3 regions of the Nocardia sp. NPDC004123 genome follow, and region 3 is predicted to be linked to each of the others. Evidence: riboswitches for the same ligand, from Rfam matches in the RefSeq annotation. Region 3 holds a riboswitch; each other region holds the start of a gene.
The links. Region 3 has a riboswitch for S-adenosylmethionine ahead of ACWEQQ_RS30655 (rhodanese-like domain-containing protein). Riboswitches for the same ligand answer to the same signal wherever they lie in the genome.

Region 1: it holds a riboswitch for S-adenosylmethionine, as region 3 does, so the genes downstream of both, ACWEQQ_RS02950 (bifunctional o-acetylhomoserine/o-acetylserine sulfhydrylase) here and ACWEQQ_RS30655 (rhodanese-like domain-containing protein) in region 3, are expected to answer to the same signal.
Region 2: it holds a riboswitch for S-adenosylmethionine, as region 3 does, so the genes downstream of both, ACWEQQ_RS00345 (aminotransferase class V-fold PLP-dependent enzyme) here and ACWEQQ_RS30655 (rhodanese-like domain-containing protein) in region 3, are expected to answer to the same signal.

What each region holds. Positions count from the first base shown of each region.
Region 1 covers NZ_JBSGGG010000002.1:100,115-107,054, reverse strand. The annotation lists gene metX (homoserine O-acetyltransferase MetX) at 1-603, opposite strand, end outside; gene ACWEQQ_RS02950 (bifunctional o-acetylhomoserine/o-acetylserine sulfhydrylase) at 645-1,994, opposite strand; SAM riboswitch class IV at 2,091-2,202, opposite strand; gene ACWEQQ_RS02945 (TetR/AcrR family transcriptional regulator) at 2,215-2,925, opposite strand; gene ACWEQQ_RS02940 (MFS transporter) at 3,064-4,557, shown strand; gene ACWEQQ_RS02935 (NADP-dependent isocitrate dehydrogenase) at 4,911-6,128, shown strand; gene ACWEQQ_RS02930 (FAD-binding oxidoreductase) at 6,527-6,940, shown strand, end outside.
Region 2 covers NZ_JBSGGG010000001.1:61,750-68,689, reverse strand. The annotation lists gene ACWEQQ_RS00355 (DUF2752 domain-containing protein) at 1-424, shown strand, start outside; gene ACWEQQ_RS00350 (hypothetical protein) at 443-631, shown strand; gene ACWEQQ_RS00345 (aminotransferase class V-fold PLP-dependent enzyme) at 648-1,961, opposite strand; SAM riboswitch class IV at 2,018-2,131, opposite strand; gene ACWEQQ_RS00340 (class I SAM-dependent methyltransferase) at 2,196-2,651, opposite strand; gene ACWEQQ_RS00335 (NADP-dependent oxidoreductase) at 3,102-4,046, shown strand; gene ACWEQQ_RS00330 (class I SAM-dependent methyltransferase) at 4,136-4,750, opposite strand; gene ACWEQQ_RS00325 (biliverdin-producing heme oxygenase) at 5,084-5,743, shown strand; gene ACWEQQ_RS00320 (LysE family translocator) at 5,897-6,535, shown strand; gene ACWEQQ_RS00315 (flavin reductase family protein) at 6,549-6,940, opposite strand, start outside.
Region 3 covers NZ_JBSGGG010000023.1:77,025-83,964, reverse strand. The annotation lists gene ACWEQQ_RS30670 (MarR family winged helix-turn-helix transcriptional regulator) at 1-377, opposite strand, end outside; gene ACWEQQ_RS30665 (type 1 glutamine amidotransferase family protein) at 374-1,015, opposite strand; gene ACWEQQ_RS30660 (O-succinylhomoserine sulfhydrylase) at 1,146-2,360, opposite strand; gene ACWEQQ_RS30655 (rhodanese-like domain-containing protein) at 2,395-2,817, opposite strand; SAM riboswitch class IV at 2,832-2,947, opposite strand; gene ACWEQQ_RS30650 (Rv0361 family membrane protein) at 3,010-3,456, opposite strand; gene ACWEQQ_RS30645 (FAD-dependent oxidoreductase) at 3,744-5,135, shown strand; gene ACWEQQ_RS30640 (amidohydrolase family protein) at 5,203-6,075, shown strand; gene ACWEQQ_RS30635 (CaiB/BaiF CoA transferase family protein) at 6,185-6,940, shown strand, end outside.

The DNA of each region.
Region 1 (6,940 bases), on a different contig from region 3:
CTGCCAGTCCGGATCGGCCGTGATGGCCGCGATCTGGGTGGTCTGGGTGCCGATCTGGTCGGCGGTGCCGCGCGGGCCGACCGCCAGCACCAGGGCCGCCCCAACCCGCTCGGGCCGGGCGATCATCCATTCCAGCACCCGCATGCCGCCCATGGAGCCGCCCACCACGGCGGCCAGGCGGTCGATGCCGAGCAGGTCGAACAGCGTGATCTCGGCGGTCACCTGATCGCGGATGGAGATCTCGGGAAATCGTGCGCCCCAAGGCTTTCCGTCCGCCGCCAGCGAGGACGGCCCGGTGCTGCCCTTACAGCCGCCGAGCACATTGGTGGCGATGACGCACCACTCGTGGGTGTCCACCGGCGCGCCGGGGCCCACGATGCCGTCCCACCAGCCGGCCTGGCCGTGGTGCACGTCGGCGGGGCCCACCACGTGCGAATCACCGGTCAGCGCGTGCTCCACGAGCACCACGTTGTCCGCGTTCGCCGATAGTTCGCCCCACCGCTGCACAGCCAGCGTGACATCGGGAATGACGGCTCCGGTCTCGAGCTCGACATCCCCGATGGCAATGCTGCCGAGCGTCCCGTCGGGCGGCGGCAGCAGCAGCTCCGCCGCGTGCCGGGACCTGTTCGATTCGATGTTCACGGTCAATTTGCCGCCGCCGTCAGTCCGGCGCGCAGATCCGCCAGGATGTCACCGATCCCCTCGATACCCACGGCCAGCCGGACCAGACCAGGTGTGACACCGGAAGCCAGTTGCTCGGCGGGCGTCAGCTGGGAATGCGTGGTGGAGGCCGGATGGATGACGAGCGAGCGCACGTCCCCGATGTTAGCGACATGGCTGTGCAGCACCAGCGCCTCCACGAACTTCTTGCCGGCGTCCACGCCGCCGGCCAGCTCGAAGGAGACGATGGCGCCGACACCCTTGGGCGCCAGCTGTTTGCCCCGCTCGAACCACGGGGAGCTGGGCAGTCCTGCGTAGTAGACCTTCTCGACGCCGGGCTGCTCGGTCAGGAACTCGGCCACGGCCTGGGCATTGGCCACATGCCGTTCGACGCGCAGGCTCAGCGTCTCGATGCCCTGCGCGATGAGGAAGGCGTTGAACGGCGACACCGCCGCACCCAGATCGCGCAGCAACTGCACCCGCGCCTTGAGCGCGTAGGCCGGTGCGCCGAGATCGGCGAACACGGCGCCGTGGTAGCTGGGATCCGGGGTGGTGAAACCCGGGAAGCGGGACTCACCCGCCGCGTCCCGCACGGTCCAGTCGAAGTTGCCGCCGTCCACGATCACGCCCGCGACCGCGGAGCCGTGCCCGCCCAGGTATTTGGTGGCCGAGTGCACGACGATGTCCGCGCCCAGTCGCAGCGGCTGGATCAGGTACGGCGTGGCGACGGTGTTGTCCACGATCAGCGGCACGCCCGCCGCGTGCGCGACCTCGGCGATGCCGGGGATGTCGAGCACCGAGCTGCTCGGATTGGCGACGGTCTCGCCGTAGAACGCCTTGGTGTTGGGCCGCACGGCCGTGCGCCACTGCTCGAGATCGTCCGGATCCTCGACGAAGCTGACCTCGATGCCCAGCTTGGGCAGCGAGTAGTGCAGCAGGTTGTAGGTGCCGCCGTACAGGTGCGGGCTGGCCACGATGTGGTCGCCGGCCTGCGCCAGATTCAGGATCGCGTAGGTTTCCGCGGCCTGACCGGAGGCCAGCAGCAGCGCGGCCACACCGCCCTCGAGCGCGGCGATGCGTTGCTCCACCGCGTCCTGGGTGGGGTTCATGATGCGGGTGTAGATATTGCCCGGCTCGGCGAGCCCGAACAGCGCGGCGGCGTGATCGGTGTCGCGGAAGGCGTAGGAGGTGGTCTGGTAGATGGGCAGGGCGCGGGCTCCGGTGGCCGGATCGGGAGCCTGTCCGGCGTGAATCTGCTTGGTCTCGAAGGACCAGCCGGCCGGATCCAGGGTGCCGTCAGCCGAGACGGCCGCGGGCGCGGTCGAGTCACTCATGTGTTCTGCTCCAAAAACAAGGTCGCCGAATGGCGGAAGTTTGACGTTACCGAGAGGCGAATGGGCTTCGACAACAACACATTTCGGTAGACCTCCTAGTTGCGCTTGCGTTCGGCCTTCGAACGCCGGGTCTGCACCCGGAGCACCCCACCGCAGCTGGAGGGTTGCCGATCAGCAAGCCGGGGCCTTAACGCTGATGCTCTTGACCTGTTGCGCGATTCTAGCGGGCGGACGCCGCTGTTTCGGAAGTGGGGCTGGCCACAGCGGGCCCCGCGCAGGTGCGCACGAATTCGTGATACGCGCCGACCACGGCCTCCGCCATGCTGCGCGGTGACTCGATCAGACGCTCGTCGGCGAAGCCGGAATCGGAGTCCGATTCGGTGCCGGCCCGCATGATGGCGTGGAAGGTGCCGAGCAGCAGCCGAACTCGCAGATCCGCGACGGTGGTGCCGAGGCGTTCGGCCAGCACCTGCGCGGTCTGCTCGGTCTTGTTCTCGGTGGCTGCCATGCTGCACGCCCGCACCGCGGCGGTGGACCGGATGATGCGCTGCATCTGCTGGAACCAGCGGAAGGGCAGCGGTTCGTCGTGGTCGACGACGCGGTCCACGATGGACAGGAAGCTGTCCAGCAGCGCTTTCAGCTCGTTGCCCGTGCTCGGCTGCTCACGCAGCGCGTCCGCGTGTGCCCGCGCCCAGTCGGCGATGGGCGCGATGACGATGTCTTCCTTGCTGTCGAAGTACCGGTTCACGGTGCGCGGCGAGACGTCGGCCTCGTCGGCGATCTGTTCCACGGTGGTGGCGTCGAAGCCCTGGGCGTCGCACAGCCGCAGGGCGACGTCGATGATCCGCGCCCGGGTCTGTTCCTTCTTCCGCTCACGCAGGCCCGGCCGGTGACGTGCGATCACACCGAGGTGAGTTGACAACTCCGACATACCTCCATGGTAAGGGTTCGGGCGCTTCTCACGTCCCATTATGCCAAATGTCGCAGAACGACAAATTTCTCTTGACGTCAATTGGCCTCGAGGGTCAAGATTGTCGAGGGTGTCCCGGACCGTCCGTGAGGAGACGACATGACCGCCGCGACAGAAACACTCGAAGACCGATCACACAGCTCGGACCAGCGCGGAGCCGCGCGCTGGTGGGCCCTGGGCGTACTCGCCATGGCCCAGCTGATGGTGGTGCTGGACGCCACCATCGTCACCATCTCCATGCCGTTCGCCCAGCGTGACCTGGGCATCAGCGACGGCGACCGGCAATGGGTGCTCACCGCCTACACGCTGATCTTCGGCGGCCTGCTGCTGCTCGGCGGCCGCCTCGCCGACTACCTGGGCCGCCGCCGCATGTTCCTGATCGGCCTGGTCGGCTTCGCCGGGGCGTCGGCGCTGGCCGGGCTCGCGCAGAACGGCGCGGAACTCTTCGCCGGGCGCGGGCTGCAGGGCGCGTTCGCCGCCCTGCTCGCGCCGGCCGCGCTGTCACTGGTGTCGGTCACCTTCACCGAGGCCAAAGAGCGCGCTCGCGCGTTCGGCGTCTTCGCGGGTGTGTCCGCGGGTGGCGCGGCCATCGGCCTGATCGTGGGCGGCGCGCTCACCGAATACGCCAACTGGCGCTGGTGCCTGCTGGTCAACACCCCGATCGCGCTGATCGCCTTCCTCGGTGCGCTCGCCTTCGTGGTCCGGGACGTGCCCGCGCCGCGCACCGGCGGCTACGACCTGCCCGGCGCGGTGACCGCCACGCTCGGCCTGGTCTCGGTGGTCTACGGCTTCAGCCGCGCGGCCTCGGACGGCTGGACCGCGAGCACCACCCTGGCCCTGCTGATCGCGGGCGTCGCGCTGCTCGCCGCCTTCGTCGCCATCGAGCGGCGGTCCTCGAATCCGCTACTGCCGCTGCGTATTCCGGGGGAGATCAACCGGGGCGGCTCGTTCCTGGTGGCGCTGCTGCTGCCGATCGCCATGTTCGCCATGTTCATCAACATGAGCTACTACTTCCAGATCACGCTGGGCTGGTCGGCGCTGAAGGCGGGGGTGGCGTTCCTGCCCTTCCCGATCGGCATCGTCGTCTCCGCGGGCGTCGCGAGCGGGTTGCTGCCGCGGATCGGGCCGCGGCCGCTGATGATCACCGGTTCGGTGCTGGGCATGGCCGGGCTGCTGTATCTGTCGCGGCTGAGCTTCGGGGACAGCTATGCCGGAGGCGTGCTGCCGGCAGTGATTCTTATCGCGCTCGGCATGGGCGGGCTGTTCGTGGCCATGCAGACCACAGCGCTGCATCAGGTCGAGGAGCGTGACTCCGGTGTCGCGAGTGCGCTGCTCAATGCCGCGCAGCAGGTGGGCGGCGCGATCGGCACCGCGCTGCTGTCGACGATCGCGGTGCAGGTGGCCGAGCGGTTCGCGAAGAACAATCCGGGCGTCGACCACGTGATGGCCCGGGCCGCGATTCATTCCTATGACATCGCGTTCCTGATCGGCGCGGGATTCTTCCTGGTGACCATTCCGATCATCGCGTTCATGGTGCGGGACAAGCCGGAGAATCTGCTCGAAGGTTCCGAGCACGTGCACGTGGGCGTCTGACCCACCGACTATTCACCCGCGGGTCGCGGCAACATATATCCCGCGGTCCGCGGGTTTGGGGTTGCCGCGGGCCGCGGGTTTTCGCATCCTGGAAAGTGCGTAAAGTCACGCGAAAAGCTACTTATCGGTAACCGCACTGAATCCCGCACAGCGGGGGCCACCCGAGCGGTGAGATCGATAGCAGCAGTACGCTTGTCTTGCTTGACGCCACAGCGTACGTGGACTTGGCACCACAGGTCCCGTGCCGAGCGCCATGCGTATACGTTGTCTGTTGAACAGCTGGGGTCCGCTACAAGCGGTGCTCACCGGCCGTGCAATGGGAGCACCACCTTCCTAGGAGGACACGAAGATCCATGTCCAAGATCAAGGTTGAAGGGACCGTCGTCGAACTCGATGGCGACGAGATGACCCGGATCATCTGGCAGTTCATCAAGGACAAACTGATCAACCCGTATCTCGATGTGAACCTCGAGTATTACGACCTCGGCATCGAGTATCGCGACAAGACCGATGATCAGGTGACCATCGACGCCGCCAACGCCATCAAGAAACACGGCGTGGGTGTGAAGTGCGCGACGATCACCCCCGATGAGGCCCGCGTCACGGAGTTCGGTCTGAAGAAGATGTGGCGGTCGCCGAACGGCACCATCCGCAACATCCTCGGCGGCACCATCTTCCGCGCGCCGATCATCATCTCCAATGTGCCGCGTCTGGTTCCGGGCTGGACCAAGCCGATCATCATCGGCCGCCACGCCTTCGGTGACCAGTACCGCGCCACCGATTTCAAGGTGCACCAGGCGGGCACCGTCACCCTGACCTTCACGCCGGAGGACGGCTCCGAGCCGATCCAGCACGAGGTCGTCCGCATGCCGGAAGACGGCGGCGTGATCATGGGCATGTACAACTTCAAGGACTCGATCCGGGACTTCGCGCGGGCCTCGCTGAACTACGGCCTGCAGCAGAACTACCCGGTGTACATGTCGACCAAGAACACCATCCTCAAGGCCTACGACGGCATGTTCAAGGACACCTTCCAGGAGGTGTACGAGACCGAGTTCAAGGACGAGTTCGACGCGGCCGGTCTCACCTACGAGCACCGCCTGATCGACGACATGGTCGCCTCCGCGCTCAAGTGGGAGGGCGGCTACGTCTGGGCCTGCAAGAACTACGACGGCGACGTGCAGTCCGACACCGTGGCGCAGGGCTTCGGCTCGCTGGGTCTGATGACCTCCGTGCTGCTCACCCCGGACGGCCGCACCTGTGAGGCCGAGGCGGCGCACGGCACCGTGACCCGGCACTACCGTCAGCACCAGCAGGGCAAGCCCACCTCCACCAACCCGATCGCCTCGATCTTCGCGTGGACGCGTGGCCTGGCCCACCGCGGCAAGCTGGACAACACCCCCGAGGTGATCGGCTTCGCCCAGACGCTCGAGGATGTCGTCATCCAGACGGTCGAGTCCGGCCAGATGACCAAGGACCTCGCGCTGCTGGTCGGCGGCGACCAGGGCTACCTGACCACCGAGGAGTTCCTCGGCGTGCTGGACGCCAACCTGGCTCGTGAGCTGCGCTAGAAAAGAAGTTCCCCACTCTCGGGACTCTCAGGGGCAAGCCCCTGAAACCCCAAGGGCAAGAGGTTGTTCAGGGGCCACCCCTGAAACCCCAGGAGCGCAAGCTCCCACGCGCCGACGAACGTGAACAGCGCGAAGCGGTGAAGATGGCGGCCGGGACCACAGTCCCGGCCAGGACCATCCACCGCGCCACACGGGCACCTGCCCCCACCGGAACCGGTGGGTGGGCGGGTGCCCGAACTGTTTCCGGGGTTGTCCCGGCCGTGATCACGAAACGTTCACACGGTCCTTGCCAGCATGGCCGCGTGCCAACGGGTTAACGCACCCGACCGGACGGTCAATACCCCTGTGACAGACGGGGTTCGGCCGCGGTACGCGCGGCGGCGAAGGAGGAGCGAGCGATGACGGCGATCGGTGGCGAGCTGCGCACTGTGGTGCGGGGCCGGGTGCTGGTACCCGGCGACGAGGGTTTCGAACAGGCGAGCACCCCGTGGAATCTCGCCGTGCGGCAGCGGGTTTCGGCGGTGGTGGAGGTCGCGGACGCGGCGGACGCCGCGGCGCTGGTGCGGTTCGCGGCGGCGGCCGAACTGCCGCTGAGCACGCGGGCGACCGGGCACAGCCCCTCCACGGCGGCGGACCGGACCGTGCTGGTGACGACCCGGGCGCTGGACGGGATCGAGATCGACGCCGCGGCGCGGGTGGCACGGGTGCAGGCGGGGGTGGCCTGGCAGCCGGTGCTGGAGCGGGCCGCCGCGCACGGATTGGCCGGGGCCTGCGGCAGTTCCGCCGTGGTCGGGGTGACCGGGTACACGCTG
Region 2 (6,940 bases), on a different contig from region 3:
AACGCCCGCCCGGCCGCGATGGCTCGGCGTCGGGTTACCGCTGCTGGCCGGTGGGGCGGTGGCCGGCGGGCTGGCGTTGCTGCACTTCCGGGATCCGCACGTGCAGGGGGCCTACGGGGTGTGCCCGTTCTACGAACTGACCGGATACTGGTGCCCCGGCTGCGGCGGGTTGCGCGGGCTGCACAACCTCACCGATGGCCGGATCCTCGACGCCATCCACAGCAATGTGCTGCTGCTCCCGCTGACACTGGGCTTCATCGCCTGGTGGGGCGCCTGGGTAGTGCGCGGGTGGCGGGGCAATCCGGTGCCGCCGCGACTACCGCAGGTGCTGCCCAGGTACGCGGTGTGGGTGGCCCTGGCATTTCTCCTCGTCTTCACGGTTGTGCGGAACACACCGTGGGGTAGTTGGATCGCACCGGTTTAGGCGGGGCATGCTCTGCGTATGAGCGATTCGCTGAAGGAGCGCGTGCGGCAGAAGCTGATACGGCAGCTCGAGGAGGATGGGCCGCCGGACCCCGATCAGGAGGACACCCGGCAGCTCTCGGTCCTGGACGACCTCGATGCGCTCGAGGCGGTGGCCGACGACGATCCACTCGTCGAGGTGCTCGCGGCCCGCTACATGGTGCCCTGACCGGTTCCCGGCCGATTCAGAAACCGCAGGCAGACCCGCCCTCGGCCGAACTGCCGAAGGGGCGGGTCTCGGGGACCGGGTTCCAATGTCCTTCGGTGCGGGCGTAATTCCACGCCGGGCCGTGCGCCACCAGGGTCGCGATGGCCTCGACGAGGCGGTCGACGTCGGCGGCGGTGGTGCCCAGGCCGATGCTGGCGCGCAGGGCGGCATCGACACCGAGGCGGGACAGCAGCGGGTGAGCGCAGAAGCGGCCGTCGCGCACCCCGATGCCGTGCTCGGCGGAGAGGTAGGCGGCCACCTGGCCGGGCTCGAAGCCGTCGACGGTGAAGGCGACAATGCCGACCGCGTCGGTGCTGTCGCGCCAGATCCGCAGGAAGTTCACGCCCGGAACGGTTTTCAGGCCGTAGCGCAGGCGGTGGGTGAGGTACTGCTCATGCTCGAGCACGGTGGTCTCGTCCAGCTCGGCGAGGGCGTCGCAGGCCGCGGCCAGGGCGGCGACGCCCAGCACGTTCGGGGACCCGGCCTCGTGGCGCTGCGGGGCGGGAGCCCATTCGACGCTCTCGGTGCTCACCGAGCGCACCGCGCCGCCGCCGGCCAGGTAGGGCTCGGCCGCGTCCAGCCAGTCCCGGCGGCCGGCCAGCACGCCCGCGCCGAACGGGGCATAGGTCTTGTGACCGGAGAAGGCCAGGTAGTCGATGCCGGTGGTGCGCAGGTCGATTCGGCGGTGCGGGGCCAGCTGGGCGGCGTCCACCAGGATGCGGGTGCCGCACTGGTGGGCGATCCAGGCCAGCCGCTCCAGCGGCAGCAGTTCGCCGGTCACATTGGAGGCGCCCGTAACCGCCAGCAGCGCAGCGGGTTTCGAGCACAGCTCGGCGACCAGGCGCTGGATGGTCTCCTCGATGGTCTCCGCGACCGGAACCACCCGGCGGCCGCGCCGGGTCCAGGGCAGCAGGTTGGCGTGGTGCTCGACGTCCAGCACCACGGTGTCACCGGGCACGCAGGCGGCGAGCAGGTTCAGTGAGTCGGTGGTGTTGCGGGTGAACACCACCACCTGGTCCTCGGCCGCGTTCAGGAAGCGGGCGACCGAACCGCGGGCCGACTCGTAGCAGTCGGTGGAGACCCGGGAGGCGTAACCCGCGCCGCGGTGCACGCTGGCGTAGTAGGGCAGCAGATCCGCGACCCGGTCGGTGACCTGCCGCAATGCGGGTGCGCTGGCGGCGTAGTCGAAGTTGGCGTAGCCGGCCGTCCCGCCCTGGACCAGCGGGACCCGCAGGTCACAGCCGGAGACATCGGCGAGGGCGGCACAGGTCTGGTCGGCGAAAGCAGTCATCACGAAATCCCGTCGGATTCATGGACGCGCGATCGGGAAAAGAGAAATCGATCGAGAGTCCGCGCTTGCCGCGCCCGGTCGGGCGTCGGCCCGGTCGTCACCCGGAGCACCCCACCGCGGAGGAGGGTTGCCGACCAGCAAGCCGGGGCTTCGCGCTGGTACTCATGACCTGATTGCAGAGACTGGCAGACGGCTCGCGGGCTTGTCAACCCCGCCCGGTCGTGGCGGCCGCCGTCACGATTTGCGAGCCGCCACGCAGCGTTCCAGGTCGGGCACCCGGACGTCGCGCCCGATCGGGTCGAGATAGCTCGCGGTGTACTCCGGTCCGCCCGCTTGCTCGACCTCGCACCAACCGTGGTCGGCCAGCAGTGCCGGGACCTGGTCCGGATGCAAACCGAAGGTCCAGAGTCGTTGCCGCGCCACGAATCTGCGGTAGGTGGCGGCGCAGCCCTGGAGGTTGGTGCCGTCCAGAAAGTCCTGCCGGATGTAGCTGAAGATGAGCTCGCTGCCGGTGGGGGCCTCGGCGAGAGCTGAAAAGGTGGCGCGCACAGCGGGTTCGGTCAGGTACTGCGTGACGCCCTCCCCGAGGGAGAGGGTCCTCGCGTCGGTGCGGTAGCCGTGCTCGGTCAGCGCGGTGCCGAGGTCATCGGTTTCGAAGTCGATCGAGACCTGAGTCATGTTGTCGGGCAATGCTATTCGCTTCCGCCTCCCAGGCGCCGACTCCCTCTCGGCTCATGCCCGCGCGCAGTAGGCGTCGCCCGGCGGGTCGGCGCGCGATCGACCGCCACGCGGCGGGCAGCATGCGGATGGCCAATTGGTCTGCCAGCAGCCGATTACTTCACGCGGGCCACGGTCGCGCTGCGGGAGGCTGCGCACGACATGCTGGAGCGTCGCGGGTCGGTGTGACGAACGGCGCGACCGTTGTGACTCGCAGCCGCCTTCCCGGCCGGCCTCCGGCCGTCCCTACTTGGTGCTCCAGGCGCGTCCGCAGGCCCATCGGCGCAGGTAGCATGGGCTGCGCCCGCGCGTGTGATGTGCAGTTCGCACGATGTCGCGCCGCGGGGTGTCTGCTACAAGTTCGGTTCTTCCGGATCTTCCCGACCACGTGGCCGCACGGCCTGGATACAGGGAGGTATTCACATGAAGGCGATCGTGGTGACGGACCGGGCCGCTGGAACGGCCGGGATGACGTTGGTGGAGCGGCCCGATCCGGATGCGGCGAGGTTCGCGAGCCTCTCGGGCGCGAGCTACGGCGATGTCATCGTCGAGGTTCATGCGTCGGGATTCACCGGGGATGAGTTGGAGTGGCCCTCGACCTGGGTCGATCGGCTCGGCCGGGACCGGACGCCGTCGATCCCCGGGCACGAGCTGGCCGGGGTGGTCAGCGCTCTCGGCTACGGCACAACCGGCCTGTCGGTGGGGCAGCGGGTGTTCGGGCTGACGGACTGGACTCGTGACGGCACGCTGGCGGAGTACGTGGTCGTCGAGGCACGTAATCTCGCGCCGCTGCCGGGCGACATCGACTTCACGGTGGGCGCGGGCGTCACGATGGCGGGCTTGACCGCCTGGCAGGGGCTGTTCGAGCACGGCCGCCTTCAGGCGGGGCAGAGCGTCCTCGTGCACGGTGCGGCCGGCGTAGTCGGGTCGATGGCAGCCCAGCTCGCACGTGAGGCCGGCGCCTACGTCATCGGCACCGGGCGCGCGGCCGGCCGGCAGACCGCGCTCGACTTCGGGGCGCACGAGTTCGTCGACCTTCAGAACGACTCTCTGGACGACATCGGCGGAGTCGATCTGGTCTTCGATGTCCTCGGCGGAGACATCCAGAAGCGGTCGGCGGATCTCGTTCGAGCCGGAGGAACGCTGGTGACCGTCACCGGGCCGCCCGAGGCGCGACCCGCCCACGGACTGGCGATCGACTTCGTCGTCGTATCCGACCGCACCCAACTCGGTGAGATCGCCCAGCGGGTGCGCGACGGACGAGTGCGGACGAACATCGGCACGGTTGCGACCCTCGACGACGCCGTCGCCGCCTTCAACCTGACCGAGCGACGCAAGGGTAAGACGGTCATCCGCGTTCGTCCGTGAGGATAGCGACCGGTCCAAGGCCGACGGCGCCTCGGTTTCCGCCACTGTCCGAGCCCGGGGTGTCGGCTTCGGAGGCACCTGCACCCTTCTCATGCTTGCGATAAAGCCCCGGTGCGGCGCAGCCGATAGAGGTGGACCATCCTGGCCGCCACCTTCAGCATGGGCACGTCTTCGATGATGGTCCAACCTGGGAATGCGGCCGTGATGTCCGCCGGTGCGGCGCCGCGGGGCAGTGGGCCATGGCGGCCCAGTTCGAACGCGACCATGAGCAGGGTTGCGTCTGCGGCGGCGGCGATGTCCACCTGCCGGCCCATGGTGTGCCGTTCGGGGTCGGTGAGGCCGTGGAAGACACCGAAGTCCAGAATCAGCCGGTATCCCGTGCCGACCTCGGCCGGGAGGGCGGTGATATCGCCTTCCAGGAAGCGGGCATCGACGCCGGCGGCGCGGGCGCGCCTGGTAGCGAGCCGGATCGCCTTCGGCACGATATCGACCCCGGTGACCCGCCAGCCGCGGCGGGCCAGTTCCACGGCGTGCCCGCCGGTGCCGCAGCCGAGATCCAAGGCGGTCCCGGCGGGCGGCTGTGCTCCCGCCTGCTCCTGGTCGAATTCGGCGGCCAGTATGCGGGATACATCGCGCTGCCGGGCCGCTGCTTCCCATGGGCGAAATCCCAGCGCATGCGCTACCCGATACCTGAAAACGCCCATGCTCGGTCCTCCTACGTGGGTCATGATGGGCAACTCGGAACCGCGGTAGGCGCGGCATCGTCATCGGTGGGCCGCGATCGTCTGGAGGATAGGGGATCGGGTCGGCGCTGATCGTCAGCGGTTCGGAAGGCGATCGCTGTCCGAACGGGAGTCTCCCGCCGGCCGACCCGTCGTTGTGACTCGCACACGACCGTATCGGAAAAATCGTCCGAAAGTTGGATCGGGTGGGCCGCAAAGTTCGAATCGCGCGAACGTTGCTGGGGCGTATGGTCGGTGTCGAAGTTAGGGTAGCCAAAGTGGTGTGCCCCCGAGTTGACCACGAGGAGCCCGACCATGCTGGAGACCAGCACCCCGTTCTCGACGCTCATTCGCACCGCGACCGAGCAGCAGCACAACGAGGCGGAACACTCCACGTTCATGCGCGACATGCTCGGCGGGCAGCTCGGGGTGGAGGCGTTCTACCGGTACACCGCCCAGCTCTGGTTCGTCTACGCCGCCCTCGAAAAGCGCTCCGCCGCACTGGCTTCCGACCCGGTCGCGGGTCCGTTCGTCAAGCCGGAACTGGCGCGGCTGGCCGCGCTGGAGGCCGACCTGGCCCACCTCGGCGGCGCGAACTGGCGCGATGAACTGACCGCACTGCCCGCCACCACCGCCTACGCCGCCCGCATCGAGGAGTGCGCGGGCGACTGGCCGGCCGGCTATGTCGTCCACCACTACACCCGCTACCTGGGCGATCTCTCCGGCGGCCAGGTCATTCGCGGTACCGCCGAGAAGCTGTGGAACCTGCCCAAGAAGGGCGACGGCGTGCGGTTCTACGTCTTCGAGGACATCGCCAACCCGGCCGCGTTCAAGCGCGACTACCGCGAGGCCCTCGACCAGCTTCCCCTCGACGGCCCCGAGGTCGATCGCGTACTCGACGAGGCGCGACTGGCGTTCACGATGAACACTGATCTGTTCCGTGAGCTGGGTGCGGAATTCAGCGCGCGGAACTGAAACTCGCAACCCCGAAGGTCGCCGACCCCCGTTGATCGACAGGGGCGGCGGCCTTCGTCATTTCCGCGGTGCGTCGTTGACCCTGTTCGTCGGGGGCAGGGTCAGCGATCTCACCCTTGCGCCGGTCCGCGGTGATGGGTTGCCATGGAGGGCATGAGTTTTCCGCTGCTACTGAGTTTCGTGGGGTTGTGTGTGCTGCTCGCGCTCACGCCGGGGCCGGATACCTTTCTGGTACTGCGATTCTCGATGGCCGGATCGCGATCCGGAATCGCGGCGGCGGTGGGCTCGGCGTTCGGCGGGATCGTGTGGGCCACCGTGGTCGCGGCCGGGGTCGCGGCGCTGCTGGAGCAGTCGGCGACCGCGTATCGCACGCTCAAGGTGATCGGCGGAATCTACCTGGTGTACCTGGGCGTTCGGGCGCTGCTGGCGCATCGGCGCGGGCCCGGCGCGGCGGCCGGCGGGGCGGATGTCGCGGTGGCGCAGGGTGCGCCGGCGTCGCTGCGCTCGGCCTTCGCTGCCGGATTGCTGTCGTGTGTCTTCAATCCGAAGGTGGGATTGTTCTACCTCGCGGTGCTGCCGCAGTTCCTGACCCGGGTGACATTCCTCGACACGCTCACGCTCGGAGCCATCGAATCCAGTATCGCGGCAATCGAAATGATCCTGCTGGCGGTGGCGGCCGCGCGGGCGGTGGAGTTGCTGCGACGGCCGCGCGTCCGGGTCCGGCTGGAGCAGGCGAGCGCGGCGATCCTGGCGGCGCTGGGCATCGGCACGGCGGCCTCGGCCGCGGCCTGAGTCGGCGCCCGAGTCAGTCGGCGATCTCGGCGCGGTGGTACGCGCCGTTGTAATACACCAGCGGGCCGACCGCCGGGGAGTTCTCGGTGTTGTCGTGCACCTGGGTGACCAGGCCGATGACCAGGGTGTGGTCGCCGATCGGGAGGAGCTGATGGACCGTGGCGCGGACCCAGATGGGCGTGCCGTGCAGGACGGGTTCGCCGCTGCCGAGCGTCGTCCATAGGGACCGGTCGGTAAAACGCTCCTCGGCGGCCCGGCTGAACCGCTGGGCCAGATGTTTCTGATGCTCGCCGAGGAAATGCACCACCAGCGATTCGGCCCGCAGCATGGCCTCGATGCTGGAGGAAGTCTCGGCGATATTGAACGAGATGAGCGGCGGCTGTGCGGAGAGCGAGGCGAACGAGG
Region 3 (6,940 bases):
TCGATACCCAGCTGCGCCACAAGCCGTTTCGCCATGGCCGCGTGCTGTGGGTCGATCCGCCGCACCGCGTCGTGACCCGCCTCGGTGATGGCCACCAGCTTCGCGCGCCGATGCGCCGGATTGGGGCGGTATTCCACGAATCCCTTGTCCGCCAGCACATCCGCGATGCGCTGCACGCTCTGGCGGGTGATACCCATTTCGCGGGCGATACCGGCCACCGGGAGCGGTTCGTGCAGAATCGCGCCGAGCACCTGCCACCACGCGACCGTGATCCCGGACGGCTCGGCCAATTCCTCTGCGATCGAGAGGAATTGGCCGTTCAGCTTGAACGAGGTGACGGCCGCGGCCCCGAACAGCTGCTGCGCGGTGCGGGTCATTGCGCGGCCGCCGCGCGCTGCTGCTCGTACTCGAACAACGCGTAGAAGCCCGCGGGATCATTGTCTCCGTACAGCCGGTACCAGGACTCCAGCACGTGCGGCTCGTAGATACCCAGGCGCGCGAAGATCTCGCGGGCGAAATCGACCGGTCGGGTGCCGGTCGCGGTGATCAGGTCACCGTCGGTGACCGCGGTCGCCTGCACATAGTGCTCGCCACCCGAATATCCGCTGTAGGCAAGATATCCCGCGTCATTGCTGGTGTGCCGCCGATCGTCCAGCAGGCCCTCCTGCGCCAGCCCGAAGGTCGCGCCGCAGATCGCCGCCACCGGCACCCCGGCCGCCAGAAACTCCCTGGCCTTGCGCGCGAAGGCCGCCGGCGTCTCGGGATGCTGCTCGGTTTCGAGTCCCGGCAGGATCAGCATGGCGCTGTCGGCGGGCTTCAGCTCATCGAGAACCAGATCGGGCAGGACCCGCATGCCGCCCATCGAGGTGATCGGCGCGGCGCCGAGGGCGACCGTCTTCACCTGCCAGGTTCCCGGCTCGCGGTGCCAGAGTTCGCGATTGATGTGTGCGGTCGCATGCCCGACCTCCCAGTCCGAGAAGGTGTCGTACACGGCCATGTGGACTGTTTTCAACATGACAGCATGCTGTCATGTTTGACAGCATGCTGTCAAACAAGATTCGACGACTCTCAGGGCTGCTTCCGGCCTCTGAGCACGAAAAGGGCCGGAACCCAGTGGGTTCCGGCCCTTTCGAATACTCGTCGGATCAGCTCAGGGCCTGGTCCAGGTCATTGAGCAGGTCCTCCACATCCTCGAGTCCGATCGAGATGCGGAGCACGCCATCGGTGATCCCCACGGCCGCACGACCTACCGGGCCCATCGCCCGGTGGGTGGTGGTGGCCGGATGCGTGATCAGCGTCTTCGCATCGCCGAGGTTGTTGGAGATGTCGACGATGCGCAGGCGGTTGAGCACCTCGAAAGCGCGCTTCTTGGCCTCGTTCTCCGACGCCTTCAGCTCGAAGGTGATCACCGTGCCGCCGCCGGACATCTGACGCTTGGCCAGCTCGTACTGCGGGTGCGAGGACAGGAACGGGTACTTCACCCACGCCACCGCGGGATGGGTCTCCAGGAACCCGGCGATCTTCAGCGCGGAGTCCACCGACTGGCGCAGGCGCAGCGGCATGGTCTCCAGGCCCTTGAGCAGCGTCCACGCATTGAAGGGGCTCAGCGCCGGACCGGTGTGGCGCATCAGGTTCTTCACCGGGCCGTCGATGTAGTCCTGCGGTCCGAGGATCGCGCCGCCGAGGACGCGGCCCTGCCCGTCGATGTGCTTGGTGCCCGAGTACACGGTGATGTCCGCGCCCAGGTCGAAGCCGCGCTGCAGCAGCGGGGTGGCGAAGACGTTGTCCAGCACCACCTTCGCGCCCGCCGCGTGCGCGAGATCGGAGACCGCGCGCACATCGGTGAGGGTCTGCATGGGGTTGGAGGGGGTCTCGAAGAAGACGGCCTGGGTCGGCACCGACAGCGCCTGCTCCCACTGGTCCAGATCTTCGCCGTCGACGAAGACGGTCTCCACGCCCCAGCGCGGCAGGATCTCGTTGGCCACCACGAAGCAGGAGCCGAACAGGCTGCGTGCCGCCACCAGGCGGTCACCCGCGGCGAGCAGCGCGCCCAGCGCAGTGAACACCGCCGACATGCCGGAGGCCGTCGCGAAACATGCCTCCGCGCCGTCGATCAGGCGCAGCCGCTCCTCGAACATGGCGACCGTCGGGTTGCCGTAGCGGGAGTAGACGAAGTGCTCGATATCGCCGGTGAAGGACGCCTCGGCCGCCTCGGCGCTCTCGTAGACGAAACCCGAATTGAGGAACAGCGCCTCGGAGGTCTCGTCGAAGCCCGAGCGCCGAGTGCCGCCGCGCACGGCCTGTGTAGCGGGGCCGACGCCCTCGGGGAGCGGTTTGTCGAAGGAACCACCGGTGATCATGATTGCCTCCCTGCGATCCGGCCGGACACGAAACTCATGACTGACGCCAGGGCAGGCCGTCGGCCCGCCAGCCGGTGCCGCCGCGATGCCCCTGACCGTCGAGCGCACCCTCGAAGCCGTCGACCACATTGAAGGCCGGGGCGATACCGAGGGTGGTGGCGGCGGTGGCCGCGCCGATGGAGCGCTGGCCGGAGCGGCAGATGAAGATGACCGGCGCGACCGAGTCCTGGCCGCGATCGCCGAGCGCCTGCTTCAGCTGATCGGTGAAACGGGCATTGGGCGTGCCGGAGACGTCCACCCACTCGATCAGCGCGGTCGGCCGGCCGATGCCGCTGGTGTCGGGCACCCCGACGAACCGCCACTCGGCTTCGGTGCGCACATCCACCAGCACCGCATCGGGGTTGTCCCGCAACAGTTCCCACGCCTGCTTCGACGTGATGTCACCCGCGTAGCTCACTTGTACCTCCTGTGAATCCGCACTTGCCGCACCGCTGTCCGATGCGAGGCCAGGTCGTCACCCGGAGCACCCCGCCGCGGAGGAGGGTTGCCGACCAGCCAGCCGGGGCTTGACGCTGGTACTCATGACCTGGGTTGAGAGTGCCGAAAAAACGGCCCCACTGTCAAACCCCGGCCGCGACTTCGGCCGTTGTCAGGAATTGCAGACCAACCAGCGGGAATTCTCCCGGGTGAAGTGCCAGGTCGAGGTGGTCTGGGCGCCGGAGACCGTGAAAGTGACCTGCGCCGTGGCCTTCTCGCCGTCGATGGCAGGGTCGGCCAGCTTGTCGAACGTGATGGTCGCCCCGGTCGCGGCCGCGTCCTTGAGCGGCGAGGCATTCTCGTCGAATCCCTTGCAGGACAGGGTCGGATCGTACTTGCCGGTCTCGCTACGGGCCTCGATGAACTTGCCCGCGGCCACCGCGAGCCGATCGGAATCTGTGACATTCTTCTCAACCGGCGAGACCAGCGTCGCGATCACAATGCCCAGGATCACGACCGCGATGACGCTCGCCGCGACCAGGAACGGCCACATGCTGCGGGCCTCGTTCCGATCGATCGGAACCGATGTCTCCCCGGCTGTCTCCTCGGCGTCGCTCATGGGTAGATCATGCCTGGTCGCCGCCGTGCGCCCGGCACGGCGTTCCCACGGTTCGGGCCTCGGCATTCCCACAGTTCACGGCCCTGCGCGTGAAGGGCCTCGTGCGCCATCGATAGAATCAGCAGAATTTCCGCCCCAGGCGCGGGAATAGCAAGACTACGCAGCAACGCTGCAGCGTCGGGGGCCAACGGCGGTCACCGAAGCCAGGGCGTCAACTTAGCCTAAGCTAAGAACGACGGCTGAGTTTTGACGACAAGTTAGTTTCGACCCAAAGGGTGCGCGGAAGAATGACCGAACAGAGTGCAGCGACCCGCCCGCTACGCATTGCGATCGTGGGCGCAGGCCCGGCCGGTATTTACGCCGCCGATGCCTTGATGAAGTCCGATGCCGAGGTGAGCATCGACCTCTACGAGCGCATGCCCGCGCCCTTCGGCCTCATCCGCTACGGCGTCGCGCCCGACCACCCGCGCATCAAGGGCATCATCACCGCCCTGCACAAGGTCCTCGACAAGCCGCAGGTCCGCCTGCTGGGCAATATCGACTACGGCGTCGACATCACCCTCGAGGACCTGCGTCAGTTCTACGACGCGGTCATCTTCTCCACCGGCGCCAACGCCGACCGCGCCCTCGAGGTGCCGGGCATCGACCTCGACGGCTCCTACGGCGCCGCCGACTTCGTGTCCTGGTACGACGGCCACCCGGACGTGCCGCGCACCTGGCCGCTGGACGCGGAGAAGGTCGCCGTCCTCGGCGTCGGCAACGTCGCCCTCGACGTGGCCCGCGTGCTCGCCAAGACCGGCGACGAACTGCTGCCCACCGAGATCCCGCCGAACGTCTACGAGGGCCTGCAGGACAACAAGGCCCTCGAGGTCCACGTCTTCGGCCGCCGCGGGCCCGCCCAGGCCAAGTTCACCCCGCTCGAACTGCGCGAACTCGACCACTCCCCGACCATCGAGGTCATCGTCGACCCCGAGGACATCGACTACGACGAGGGCTCCGAGGCCGCGCGCCGCCACTCCAAGCAGGTCGACATGATCTGCAATACGTTGGAGCAGTGGGCCATCCGCGATGTCGGCGACCGCCCGCACAAGCTGTTCCTGCACTTCTTCGAGAACCCGTCGGAGATTATCGGCGCCGACGGCAAGGTCGTGGGCCTGCGCACCGAGCGCACCCAGCTCGACGGCACCGGAAACTGCAAGGGCACCGGCGAATTCAAGGACTGGGACATCCAGGCCGTGTACCGCGCGGTCGGCTACCTGTCGCAGAACATCCCGCTGCTGCCCTTCGACGACCAGGCCGGCACCGTGCCCAACGAGGCCGGGCGCGTGCTCGTCGACGAGGACGCCGACGGCGCGGCTCGCTACATGCCCGCTACCTACGTGACCGGCTGGATCAAGCGCGGCCCGGTCGGCCTCATCGGCCACACCAAGGGCGACGCCAACGAGACCATCGCCTGCCTGCTCGACGACGCCGCGAACTTCACCCCGGCCGCGCGGCCGGAGCTGGAGGCGGTCACCGAATTCCTCGAGCACAAGGGCATCCCGTTCACCACCTGGGCCGGCTGGTACCGCCTCGACGCGCACGAGCGCGCCCTGGGCGAGCCGCAGGGCCGCGAGCGGGTCAAGGTCGTCGAGCGCGACGAGATGCTCGCCGCCTCCGAACCCGGCAAGGTTTCCTGACCAGCGCCAATCCGGCTGCCGGACAAGGTTGTCCACACATGTCACCGTTCTGAGGCATGCTGATCACGTGTTCGATGCCCATCTCCACATCTTCGATCCGCGGTTCCCGCTGGTCGAGAACGAGGGCTACCTGCCCGACCCGTACACCATCGCCGCTTATCGCAAGCGCATGTCCCGCTTCGATATCGACGGTGGCGCCCTGGTCAGCGGGTCGTTCCAGGGCACCGATCAGAGCTATCTGCTGGCCGCCCTCGCCGAACTCGGCGAGGGCTGGGTCGGTGTCACCAATCTGCACGTGGACGCCACCGACGACGAGATCCTCGAGCTGAACCGGGCCGGAGTGCGGGCCATCCGGTTCAATCTCAAGCGCGCGGGCGGCGACATCGTCGGGCTCACCATGCTGGCGCTGCGTGCCTACGAACTGGCCGGCTGGCATGTGGAGCTCTACATCGACGGGTCCATGCTGGGCTCGCTGGAACCGGTCATCACCAAGCTGCCCAAGCTGTCGATCGACCATCTGGGCATGTCCGACGACTGCCTGCCCTACCTGCTGAACCTGGTCGACCGCGGGGCCAAGGTGAAGGCCTCCGGCTTCGGGCGGGTGGCGATGAATGTGGGCTCGGCGCTGCGCAAGATCCACACCGTCAACCCCGAGGCCCTGATGTTCGGCACCGACCTGCCCGGCACCCGGGCCGGACGGCCGTTCCGCGACGCCGACATCTCGCTGCTCGCCGACGCCGTGGGCACCGATCTGCACCGGGTGCTCGAGGACAATGCCCGCGCGTTCTACGGGCTGCCCGCCAAGGAACGCCTGTTCGAGGACCTGAACCCGACCATGCGCCGGGCCGCGGGCGAAGCGCCCACCCTGCGGCTGCCGCGGTCGGAGCTTCCCGGACCCCCGCCCCCGCCCACCCTGCCGCTGCCGATCATCGATCGCTAACGGCAACGGGCCACCCCGTGAGGGCCGCGGAGACTTCGCGTTATTGTCATACCGTCAACACCGGTGTGTGAGCCGGTGCGCAGGATTCGACGACGAACCGAGGTAGGGCGTGAGCACTCCATCCACCGCCAAGCAGGGCCCGCTCGCGGGCATCCGGGTTGTTGAACTGGCCGGCATCGGCCCCGGTCCGCACGCGGCACTGCTGCTCGCCGACCTCGGCGCCGACGTGGTGCGGGTGCAGCGGCCCGGCATGCTGCCCGGCTTCATGGAGCGTCCACAGTGGCGCGGCCGCACCATCGTCGAGGCGAACCTGAAGGATCCCGCCGACATCGAGCAGGTGCTCGGGCTCATCGAGAAGGCCGACGTGCTGCTCGAGGGCTTCCGGCCCGGCGTCACCGAGCGCATGGGACTGGGCCCCGACGCGGCGCTGGAACGCAATCCGCGCCTGGTCTACGGCCGCATGACCGGCTGGGGCCAGTACGGCCCGATGGCCGACCGCGCCGGACACGACATCAACTACATCTCGCTCACCGGCGTGCTGAACGCCATCGGCCGCAAGGGCGAGCGCCCCGTGCCGCCGCTGAACATGGTCGGCGACTTCGGCGGCGGTTCCATGTTCCTGGTCTTCGGCATTCTGGCCGCGCTGGTGGAACGCCAGAACTCCGGCAAGGGCCAGGTCATCGACGCCGCCATGATCGATGGCGCACTCGCGCTCTCACACATGATCTGGGGCATGAAGGGCGTCGGCCTGTGGTCCGACGAGCGCGGCACCAACCTGCTCGACACCGGCATGGCCTTCTACGACACCTACGAGACCTCCGACGGCAAGTACATGGCCGTGGGCTGCATCGAGCCCCAGTTCTAC